2 linked regions of the Priestia megaterium genome follow. The protein of the gene in region 1 interacts with the protein of each later gene in a pairwise test. Links are inferred from orthologs where the notes say so. Each region holds a gene or a part of one and is shown on either strand. Other genes may lie near its edges.

Region 1 (4,621 bases):
TTTCATACATCATAGCTGTTAGCTCTTGAGGAGATTTATGATAGATTAATTCTTCCGTTATAAAATTCAGCTTCATCACCTTCTTGCCTTCTTTAAATCCATTTTCTATGTGTTGCGCTATAACTCTTAAATTTTTAAAGTATACCAGTTGAGGTTTGAATAAATTCTTTTACGACCTCATATGTATCTGAATGTATTGAAGACCTTCCTTTACAAGAGCTTGCATCAAATGGATGGACATTGTTTTGAGGTATGGATGCTTTTGTCGAAAGTTGAAGGACGAGTAAATGCACAGAGCTATCACCCTTCGCCTTCCTAGAAGATATCTTCTTCCCTTAACTTATCGGTTGGTTTCCTCTCTCATTACACATGACTTTTTACCCACAATTTCAAAAAAAGTTATAAAAAGAAAAAAAAAAGTCCGATATACCTAGCGGTATATCGGACTTTTGAACTTATCTTACTTCTACCCAACCGTTTTTGATTGCCACAACAACAGCTTGCGTGCGATCATTTACATTCATTTTTTGCAAAATATTACTCACATGGTTTTTAACGGTTTTTTCACTAATATATAATGCTTCTCCGATTCCTCGGTTACTTTTACCATCAGCCAACAATTGTAGCACTTCGCACTCACGACGTGTTAGCAAATGCAGTGGACGGCGAATCTCAATTGGTTCGTGCGGATAAGAAGACGACTGTCCTTGAGCTGCTAGTCGACGGTACTCTTTTACTAAACTATGCGTTACTTTAGGGTGTAAATATGAACCACCTTCTGCAACTACTTTCACCGCTTCAATTAACGCATCCGCATCCATTTCTTTTAGCAGATAGCCTCGTGCCCCTGTTTGCAAGGCATGAGTTACATACGTCTCATCATCATGAATAGATAAGATAATAACTTTAGCATCCGGATTTACTTCTACAAGCTTTTTCGTAGCTTCTACACCATTCACAGCCGGCATGTTAATATCCATGATTACAACATCAGGTTGATGTTCTTCTACAAGGTCAATAACTTCGCTACCGTCGTCACCTTCTGCAACTACTTCAAAATCTTTTTCGAAATCTAAAATTCTTTTTACTCCTTCACGGAATAATTGGTGATCGTCGATTATGATAATTCTTGTCTGCATGTTTGATTCCTCCCCAAATCGAACAACAAATGTTTTACTCTATATTGACCCCTATTTATATACATATCTCTGCCTTTTTAAGCGGCTATAATCGGTACTTTAATCATAACAAGCGTGCCTTGGTTAATTTTCGAATGAACAGAAATAGTCCCATCTAACAAATCAACACGCTCTTTCATTCCTATTAAGCCGAACGAATTCTCTTTTTTCTCTTCTTGATTAAAACCACAGCCGTCATCTTTGACCAGCAAAATAGCGTGTTCATTGTTGAACTCTATCTTCACCTGGATTTCCGTCGCGTCTGCATGTTTTAATGCGTTCGTTACAGCTTCTTGCACTAGACGAAACAGTGCTACTTCTAATTTTGAAGCAGTTCGCTTCTCTTGTCCAATGGAAATAAACGTAATCCGAGGCTTGCCTTCGTTATAATCTTCGATTGTATCAAGATATTTACGCAGCGTCGGAATTAGACCTAAGTCGTCAAGTGCCATCGGTCTTAAATCATATATAATTCGACGTACTTCGTATAGGGCAGAACGAACCATTTTTCGTAAATCTCGAATTTCCTCCATTGCTTCTTTTGCACTACGTTCCCGGTAAATTCGGTCAATTAATTCTGATCTCATCATAACATTTGCAAGCATTTGAGCTGGGCCGTCATGAATCTCTCTTGACAAACGTTTCCGTTCCTCTTCCTGAGCTTCAATAATCCGAAAGCCAAAATACTCTTTTTGAATAGCATCTTCTACTATTTCCCCTACTTGTTTTAAGTCACTTGTTAAATAATTTAACACAACGGAAATTTGACCTACTAAGTGATCTGCACGTTTAATCGTTTCTTCCAATGTAAGCAAGCGTCTTTCTAGTTCATCTCGACGATTACGCAGCTGATATTCGCTTTGCTGATTCATCAGCAGCTTAGTTTGTAATTCGTGTGCTTTTTCATAAGCGTCTTTTACTTCAGGCTCTGAATAAATTTGAAAATGTCGGCTCACATCAGACAAACGCTTTCGAGCCAACCTTGCCTGAGTTTCCAATTTATCACCTTGCTCTATCGTCTCAAGAACTTTTCCTTTTAACACTTCTAACTCTTCTTTAATTTGCTGATATTCTTGTCTGGCATCTTCAGAAAGGCGATAGACTTCATTTTTACTATCTCCCACTGTGCCAATAATCTTCTCAAAAATTTCATCAAGTGCCTTGCTTGTTAATTTATGTTTCGACATTTACTCACCCCAAACTATACTCACATTCGGAGAAATGTCTATACGTTCATGCTATATATAGTATTCGTATGACCTATCTGAATTGTGAGGATAAGATCCATATTTTCTCCCTATCTGACTTTTTATATCCAAAAAGTAACGGTTGTTTTAGTACCCTCAAACTCGACATCAATCGACGCTTGACTCGCGTTATTTGAATAGATTACCATTTACGCTCACTCTTCAACAGTGACTAACTGCCTGTTTAAATCATTTCATTATTTAGCTATACAAGCCTGCACACTATTTTATTATAACGTATATTCTGTATGGGTTGTTTAAGTGATGTTGAATTTGATTAATTGATGTCTTTTCATAAACATTTTATACTAATAGCAAGTAAACAGTACGTAAATACCCGTTTTTCTTCTATTTATAACGCTAAGGAGGATTTTTTGATTGTTATCACAATATTATACCGTAAAACAAGAAGGTTCACATGAAATCACTATTCAAAAATCTAGATTCATTTGTCATATGAAACGTGTAACAACTGAGGAAGAAGCTCAGCAATTTATTCAAGACATTAAAAAACAGCACTGGAATGCTACTCATAACTGTTCAGCTTACCTAATTGGAGAACGAGATCAATTTCAAAAAGCAAACGATGATGGAGAACCAAGTGGAACAGCAGGCGTACCAATGTTAGAAGTGCTTAAAAAGAGAGGCTTAAAAGATACGGTAGTCGTCGTTACGCGCTATTTCGGAGGTATTAAATTGGGCGCAGGTGGATTGGTGCGCGCGTATGGAAAATCCGTTTCCGAAGCGTTAAATGAATTAGGTACAGTCAAACGAACTCTCATGGCGGTTATGCATACAACCGTCGACTATACATGGCTTGGAAAATTAGAAAATGAGCTTCGCAGTTCCGTTTATCTATTAAAAGAAATCCACTACGCAGACATGGTAGAGATTGAAACATTTGTAGAGGAAGCTCAAACAGAAGCATTTATTGAATGGATGACCGAGCTAACAAACGGCCAAGCAGATATTCGAGCAGGTGAGACGACCTATTTAGAAGAAGATGTAGAATGAATTATTTACTCTTATTAAAAAACATTGTACAATTGATAAATAGCGCAACTATTCTGATGGTTGCGCTACTTGTCAATGAGTAAAAACCTCGTAAAGACGCATAGCTTTGACGAGTTTGATTCATACATTCCAATTTATAACACATACTAAGTGTCACAATAAGTGTTCGAATATACGAATAAAAGGAGAAACCGTATGGCTCAATATAGACGTTTTCAAAAAAGAGTAAACAAACGGAAAAGAAAACGAAGGCTTTTTACATTTTTTCTGTTACCTATCCTTATTTTAGGGCTTTCTGCAACCGCTTATGGCTCTTATTTATTTGTTAAGGCTAAAACAGTAGCTTCTGATTCTTATGAAGGACTTGGAGATCGCGATAACTCTCCTATGCGTGATCGTAAAATCGATCCCAAAAAAGATGATATATCCATTTTATTTATGGGCGTAGATGACAGTGAAACCAGGAAGTTCGGAAAATCAGCCCGTACAGATGCTTTGATTTTGGCGACCTTTAACGAAACAAATAAAACCGTAAAGCTTGTAAGCATACCTCGAGATTCGCGGGTTTATATACCTGAAGTGAACAAAAAAGATAAAATTACGCATGCGCATGCGTACGGAGGTCCAAAAGCAACTGTAGAAACGGTAGAACAGCTGTTTAATGTCCCTGTTGATTACTATGTTAAAGTGAATTTTAAAGCTTTCACAGACATTGTAGACTCACTTGGGGGAATCGATTTTGATGTACCTTATGCGATGAGTGAAAAGGACTCAAAAGATCGTCATAATGCTATTGTCTTAAAACCAGGAAACCAACATTTGAATGGTGAAGAAGCGTTAGCTGTTGCTCGAACACGAAAACAAGACAACGATATTGAGCGAGGAAAAAGACAACAGCAGTTGATCGAAGCCATGATTAAAAAAGCTGCTTCCATTGGATCACTTAATAAATATGGCAATCTTATCGAAGCGGTTGGCGATAATATGAAAACGAATTTAATGTTCGGTGAAATGCTTTCGTTTTATGATTACGCTTCGAAAAAAGTAGACATCGAAACCATTAACTTAGACGGTAGCGATGAAAAAATTAACGGCGTTTACTACTTCAAACTAGACAATGATTCAGTGGAAAAAGTAAGTGAAAAGCTCCGCAAGCATTTAGGCATTGAATCAACTTCAGAT
Region 2 (6,434 bases), 880 kb from region 1 along the record:
TATTCTCAGCGGTTTTCTTTACTAACTGATCAATGACTAAGCGTATGCCTCGGTCTGTCAACGGTGTCCCCTTATAATTTAAAAAGAGCGAATGAGTATCAGAAGGAGCCTTTTTTAAAAGAAGCTTTCTTCCATTATCTATATATACTCTAAGAGCGTCCTTGGCATAACAGCCAAATGGCACGTACCGTTGTTTTTTCCCTTTGCCATATACGAGCAAAGTTTGAAGTGAAAAATCTATATCGCTAAGCTTAATAGATGCACATTCACTCACTCGTATTCCGGTGGCATACAGCAATTCTAAGAGAGACTGATTACGCTGCCCTAACGGAGTTGTTAAGTCATTCATTTGAAATAATTTCACAATCTCCTCTTCATACAGGAAGCGAGGATTTCTCTCTTCCTTTTTAGGAAGGGTAACGAGCGCAAATGGATTATCTTCTACTAATTCTTCTCTATTTAAGTAACGATAAAACGTTCTCAAACAAGAAATTTTGCGTGACATCGATCTTTTTGAATACTGCTTTTCATATAGGCGTGTTAAAAACAGCCTTGCATCAGCATATGTAACACTTTGTAGGTTTTGTATTTGCTCTTCCTGCATAAAAGACATGAAGATACCTATGTCTTTTTCATAGCAGTCAACTGTATATTTTGAATAATTTTTCTCAATTTGTAAATATTCTAGAAAGGAATTTAATACATCTTTAACAAATTCCAATGTTATCACCTCACAAGGGCTACTAAATATTATCACAATTAAGTAGCCCTTGCAAACAATTTTGATTATTTTGTTGTAAAATTCTGAATAGTTTCCAATGCTCGTTTAGCCAGCGTTTCATTTCGTTCTTGTTTGTTTTTGATTCGCACTTCCAATTCTTTGAATAAGCCAAAGTTGGCATTCATCGGCTGGAAGTTTTTGGCGTTTGTATGTGTGATATAGTGAGCCATACTGCCAATCGCTGTTTCCTGCGGCAATACAACCAATTCTTCACCAAGCACGAGTCGAGCCGCGTTCATTCCTGCCATTAATCCGCTCGCAGCTGATTCTACATATCCTTCTACTCCCGTCATTTGTCCAGCAAAGAATAAGTCATCACGCTCGCGATATTGATACGTAGGCTTTAACAATTTAGGAGAATTAATAAACGTATTTCTATGCATAACTCCGTAGCGTACTACTTCTGCATTTTCTAAACCTGGGATTAAGCTTAATACTTCTTTTTGTGCTCCCCATTTTAAATGTGTTTGGAAACCTACAATATTATATAGTGTACCTGCTGCATCATCTTGACGAAGCTGAACAACTGCATAAGGTCGCTTTCCTGTTTTCGGATCTTCTAACCCAACTGGTTTCATTGGTCCAAAGAGCATTGTTTTTTCTCCGCGTGAAGCCATTACTTCAATCGGCATACATCCTTCAAAATAAATTTCTTTCTCAAATTCTTTTAAAGGAACCGTCTCTGCATTGATTAATGCTTCATGAAAGCGCTGGAATTCTTCTTTTGTCATCGGACAGTTTAAATAGGCAGCTTCCCCTTTGTCATAGCGAGATTTAAGATATACTTTATCCATATCAATGCTGTCTTTTTCAATAATAGGTGCAGCCGCATCGTAAAAATATAAATAATCTTCACTTGTTAACGCGCGCAGCTGTTCCGATAAATCTTTTGACGTTAGCGGACCTGTTGCAATAACAGTTGGTCCCTGTGGAATTTCCGTAATTTCTTCATTAACAACCGTTACGTTCGGATGGTTTTTAACGCTTTCCGTCACACGAGAGGCAAATTCGTGACGATCAACAGCCAGTGCTCCACCTGCTGGAACCGCACACTCGTCTGCTGAACGAATAATGACAGAGTCTAATAATCGCATTTCTTCTTTTAGCACACCCACTGCATTTGTTAATGTATTCGCACGCAGTGAATTACTACATACTAATTCAGCAAATTTGTCCGTATGATGAGCAGGTGTTTGCTTTACTGGTCTCATCTCATAAAGACGGACTTTCAAACCGCGCTTTGCGATTTGCCAAGCTGCTTCACTTCCAGCAAGACCTGCTCCAATAACATTAATTACTTGTTCATTCATTGTAAATCCTCCAACTTCATTTCTATCTTTTCTATCATTTTACTTATTCATTCACTTGTCTTTTCCTTTTTTAACGGGACAAAGAAAATGCGACATTACTCAATGTCGCTAATAACGTTTCCATTTTAGCACATGAAGCAATGTCGCCGCATCTTATATAACTGCTATTTTTAAATTTAAAGTGTGGGAATTCATCCCATTCTCTTTTACTGCTGAGCTTCCTCTTTATAATCACAACTTGTACAGACCACTTGAGTTCCTTTTTTCTGTTTCTTCTCTACAAGCAGATTTTCACATTTCGGACATTTTCTTGCAATCGGTTTATCCCAAGATACGAAGTCACAGCCCGGGAATCGATCACAGCCATAAAATGTACGCTTTTTCTTCGATTTTCGCTCAACGATATTTCCTTCTTCACATTTCGGACACTTTACGCCAATCTCTTTTACAATTGGCTTCGTGTTGCGACAGTCAGGGAAATTAGAGCATGCCATAAATTTTCCGTAGCGTCCCATTTTGTATACCATAGGTGAACCGCATTCTTCACAGTCTTCTCCGGCAGGTTCATCTTTAATCTCCACTTCGCGCATTTCTTTTTCAGCATGTTCTAAGCGTTTTTCAAAATCACTGTAAAATTCGTCAATAACACGCACCCATTGAACATTACCATCTTCCACTTCATCCAAATCGTTTTCCATTTTAGCTGTAAACTCTACATCTAAAATTTCCGGAAAAAACTCCAATACAAGCTCTAGTACAATTTCTCCAAGTTCTGTTGGAACAAAACGCTTGTTATCGAGCGCTACGTATCCGCGCTTTTGAATCGTATCAAGTGTTGGAGCATATGTAGACGGTCGGCCAATGCCTAGCTCTTCTAATGTCTTAACTAAACGAGCTTCTGTATATCTTGGCGGCGGCTGTGTGAAGTGCTGCTTTTCATCGATGTCCTTAGAATAAGCTACTTCTCCTTCTTCTAAGTCTGGAAGAAGATTTTCTTTTTCCTCCACTTGATCATCATTGCCTTCAACATACACTTTCATAAAACCTGGAAATTTAACTTTTGAGCCGTTCGCTCTAAATGTTACGTCTCCATTTTTCAAATCTACAGCCATTGTATCCATAATGGCAGGTGCCATTTGACTAGCAACGAAGCGCTCCCATACTAACTTATACAGTCGATACTGATCACGCGATAAGAACTCTTTTACCTCTCCTGGTTTACGAAGAGCTGAAGTTGGACGAATCGCTTCGTGGGCATCTTGCGCATTTGAATTCTTCTTTTCTTTACGCTTTTCCGTTGCCACAAACTGATTTCCGTACGCGTTCGTAATGTAATCTCTAGCTTCTGTTTGAGCTGTTTCTGAAATACGAGTAGAATCGGTACGCATATACGTGATAAGACCTACTGTACCTTCTTTTCCTAAATCAATTCCTTCATATAATTGCTGCGCAATCATCATCGTTTTTTTCGCTCGGAAGTTCAGTTTCCGCGCTGCCTCTTGCTGTAATGAAGACGTGGTAAAAGAAGGAGCCGCATTACGCTTTCGCTCACGTTTTGTTACTTTAGAAATTGAAAATTCGTTTCCATCTAATTGTTTAACAATGTTGGTTACATCATCTTCATTCGATAGCTCTACTTTTTTCCCTTGATATTCGATTAACTGGCCTTCAAACTGGTCGTTCCCTTTTTGAAAAGTTGCTTTTACCGTCCAGTATTCTTCTGGGATAAACTTTGCAATTTCTTTTTCACGATCAATAATTAACCGCACTGCAATTGATTGAACCCTTCCGGCACTTAATCCTTTTTTCACTTTTTTCCACAGCAATGGACTGATATTGTAGCCAACCAGCCTGTCAAGAATACGTCGTGCTTGTTGAGCATCTACTAAATCCATATTAATTGCTCGTGGATGTTTAAAAGATTCTTTAATCGCTTCTTTTGTAATCTCGTTAAATACTACGCGGCAGTCCGATGCAATGTCTACATCCAAACTGTGCGCCAAATGCCATGCAATCGCTTCTCCTTCACGGTCTGGATCGGCTGCTAGGTAAATCTTTTTTGCTTTTTTAGCCGCTGTTTTTAGTTCTTTTAAAACCGGGCCTTTCCCGCGAATTGTAATATATTTCGGGTTGTAATCTTGTTCAATATCAATTCCCATTTGACTTTTAGGTAAATCGCGAACATGTCCCATCGATGCTTTTACTTTATATTTCTTTCCTAAATAACGTTCAATTGTTTTAGCCTTTGCAGGCGATTCTACAATTACTAGGTAGTCAGACATCTATTTGTTCCTCCTCAAGAGGTAGAATAAAATCTTCATTATTATTAAATATTTGGTTCTTGTTTGTCAAATGTCAAAAAGATAAGTCATACGATTTTCCTACGTATCTCACTAGTATTTCATACCATGCAAGAATATGACTACTTTGAAACATTCATCTTATATACATCATTTCATCTGTAATATCAGCAGCGCTTTGCACAAGTTTTGCCCCTAATTGGATTAACTTATTCGTTCCACATGATGTTTCTTCAAAAATAGAACCCGGTATGGCAAATACTTCTCTTCCTTGCTGAAGCGCCTGGTCGGCGGTAATAAAAGATCCACTTCTTTCTTTTGCTTGCACCACCAACGTGCCTCCTGTTAATCCGCTAATGATTCTGTTTCTGCGAGGGAAAAACCATTTCGTCGGCTTCATAAACGGGGCATATTCAGAAAGCAGCAAATGATGCTGCGCAATTTCTCTTGCTAAATTTTGGTTTCCTCTTGGGTAAATATTATAAAACCCTCCGCCTAAAACTGCAATCGTTTTAGCTTTTTCAGCGATAGCCAGTTCATGAGCAGCCTGGTCAATTCCTAAGGCTAGCCCACTCACAACGACAAATTCTTCATGCAGCATCGGCTTAACAATACGAGTTAAAGCTGCAGTTCCATATGAAGTAGGATTTCTTGTTCCTACAACGCTTAAGCTTGCCGGAGCGTGTAAAAGAGACAAGTTCCCCCTTGCAAATAATACCCAAGGCGGATCATAAATATGGCGCAAAAGTTCAGGATATTCATCATCTAAGATGGTGACACATCGAATATTCTCAGCGTCATATTTATCTAGAATATCTCGTATTGGAATAGTTTGCAAATCTTTTTTTATTTGATTAGCACGTTCAATCGAGAGAGTCAATAGTTTTTGAAGCTGTGATGGAGAGTACTCGTAGAGATTTTGTAATGAAGAATTCTGTTGAAGTAGCGTAAAAATTTGTTTCCAATTAACAGATGGACAATGTGCTAAATGAATTAATTTTTCCCGTAAACCAGACATTCTACAATCTCCTTTTTAAATGGACAAAATAGCCCCCGGTCAAAGGAGGCTATATGTCTTCTATTAATGAGTCTTACACTGCTCGTAAATGCCTTGTTCTTTTAACACTTTAATAAGTGTTTCTCCCATAACAGATGGTGTTTCAGCTACTTGGATACCGCACTCATTCATTGTTTTAATTTTTTCAGACGCTGTCCCTTTACCACCTGAAATAATCGCACCAGCATGGCCCATACGTTTTCCTGGAGGCGCTGTTTGACCGCCAATGAAGCCGACAACAGGTTTTGTCATATTTGCTTTTACCCATTCTGCCGCTTCTTCTTCTGCTGTACCGCCGATTTCCCCAATCATAATTACTGCATACGTATCTTCATCTTCATTAAACGCTTTTAATACATCGATAAAGTTCGTGCCATTCACCGGGTCACCGCCGATACCAACAGCTGTTGATTGGCCAATTCCAGCTTCAGAAAGTTGGTGAACAGCTTCATATGTTAATGTACCAGAACGCGAAACTACACCTACATGACCTTTTTTGTGAATGTACCCTGGCATAATGCCAATTTTACATTCTTCCGGTGTAATAACACCTGGGCAGTTAGGCCCTACAAGACGCGTACGTTTTCCTTCCATATAACGCTTTACTTTTACCATATCTAATACTGGAATACCTTCTGTAATACAAATAACTAAATCTAAATCTGCGTCAACTGCTTCAATAATGGAGTCAGCTGCGAATGCTGGTGGAACATATACAACAGAAGCCGTTGCGCCTGTTTTTTCTTTCGCCTCGGCAACCGTATTAAATACCGGAACACCTTCTACTTCTAAGCCGCCTTTACCCGGCGTTACGCCACCAACAATTTTTGTTCCATATTCTAACATTTGCTGTGTATGAAAAAGGCCAACTCCGCCTGTAATTCCTTGTACAATTACTTTTGTATCTTGATTAATAAATACGCTCATTCCTATCCCCCAGCCTTTCTATTTCACTAGTGAAACGATTTTTTGTGCGCCGTCTGCCA

The links. The genes of interacting proteins can lie anywhere in the genome.
Region 2: the proteins of CEQ83_RS24945 (region 1) and topA interact in binary tests that used the Escherichia coli proteins (3 or more experiments, as listed by UniProt). The link is inferred for Priestia megaterium from one-to-one orthologs.

The regions. Positions count from the first base shown.
Region 1 is NZ_CP023317.1:4,854,225-4,858,845, forward strand. Bases 1,704-4,621 are described here. They hold CEQ83_RS24945 (YigZ family protein), read left to right. Parts: upstream 1,704-2,803; coding sequence 2,804-3,439; downstream 3,440-4,621. Other genes in these bases: CEQ83_RS24940 (sensor histidine kinase), read right to left, coding at 1,704-2,365; CEQ83_RS24950 (LCP family protein), read left to right, coding at 3,635-4,621. In the rest of the region: flagellar export chaperone FliS, read right to left, coding at 1-76; CEQ83_RS24935 (response regulator), read right to left, coding at 456-1,139; more of CEQ83_RS24940, read right to left, coding at 1,217-1,703.
Region 2 is NZ_CP023317.1:3,970,219-3,976,652, forward strand. Bases 1,836-4,733 are described here. They hold topA (type I DNA topoisomerase), read right to left. Parts: upstream 4,374-4,733; coding sequence 2,298-4,373; downstream 1,836-2,297. Other genes in these bases: trmFO (FADH(2)-oxidizing methylenetetrahydrofolate--tRNA-(uracil(54)-C(5))-methyltransferase TrmFO), read right to left, coding at 1,836-2,091; dprA (DNA-processing protein DprA), read right to left, coding at 4,528-4,733. In the rest of the region: tyrosine recombinase XerC, read right to left, coding at 1-721; more of trmFO, read right to left, coding at 787-1,835; more of dprA, read right to left, coding at 4,734-5,409; sucD (succinate--CoA ligase subunit alpha), read right to left, coding at 5,473-6,375; sucC (ADP-forming succinate--CoA ligase subunit beta), read right to left, coding at 6,394-6,434. UniProt on the Escherichia coli protein: Releases the supercoiling and torsional tension of DNA, which is introduced during the DNA replication and transcription, by transiently cleaving and rejoining one strand of the DNA duplex.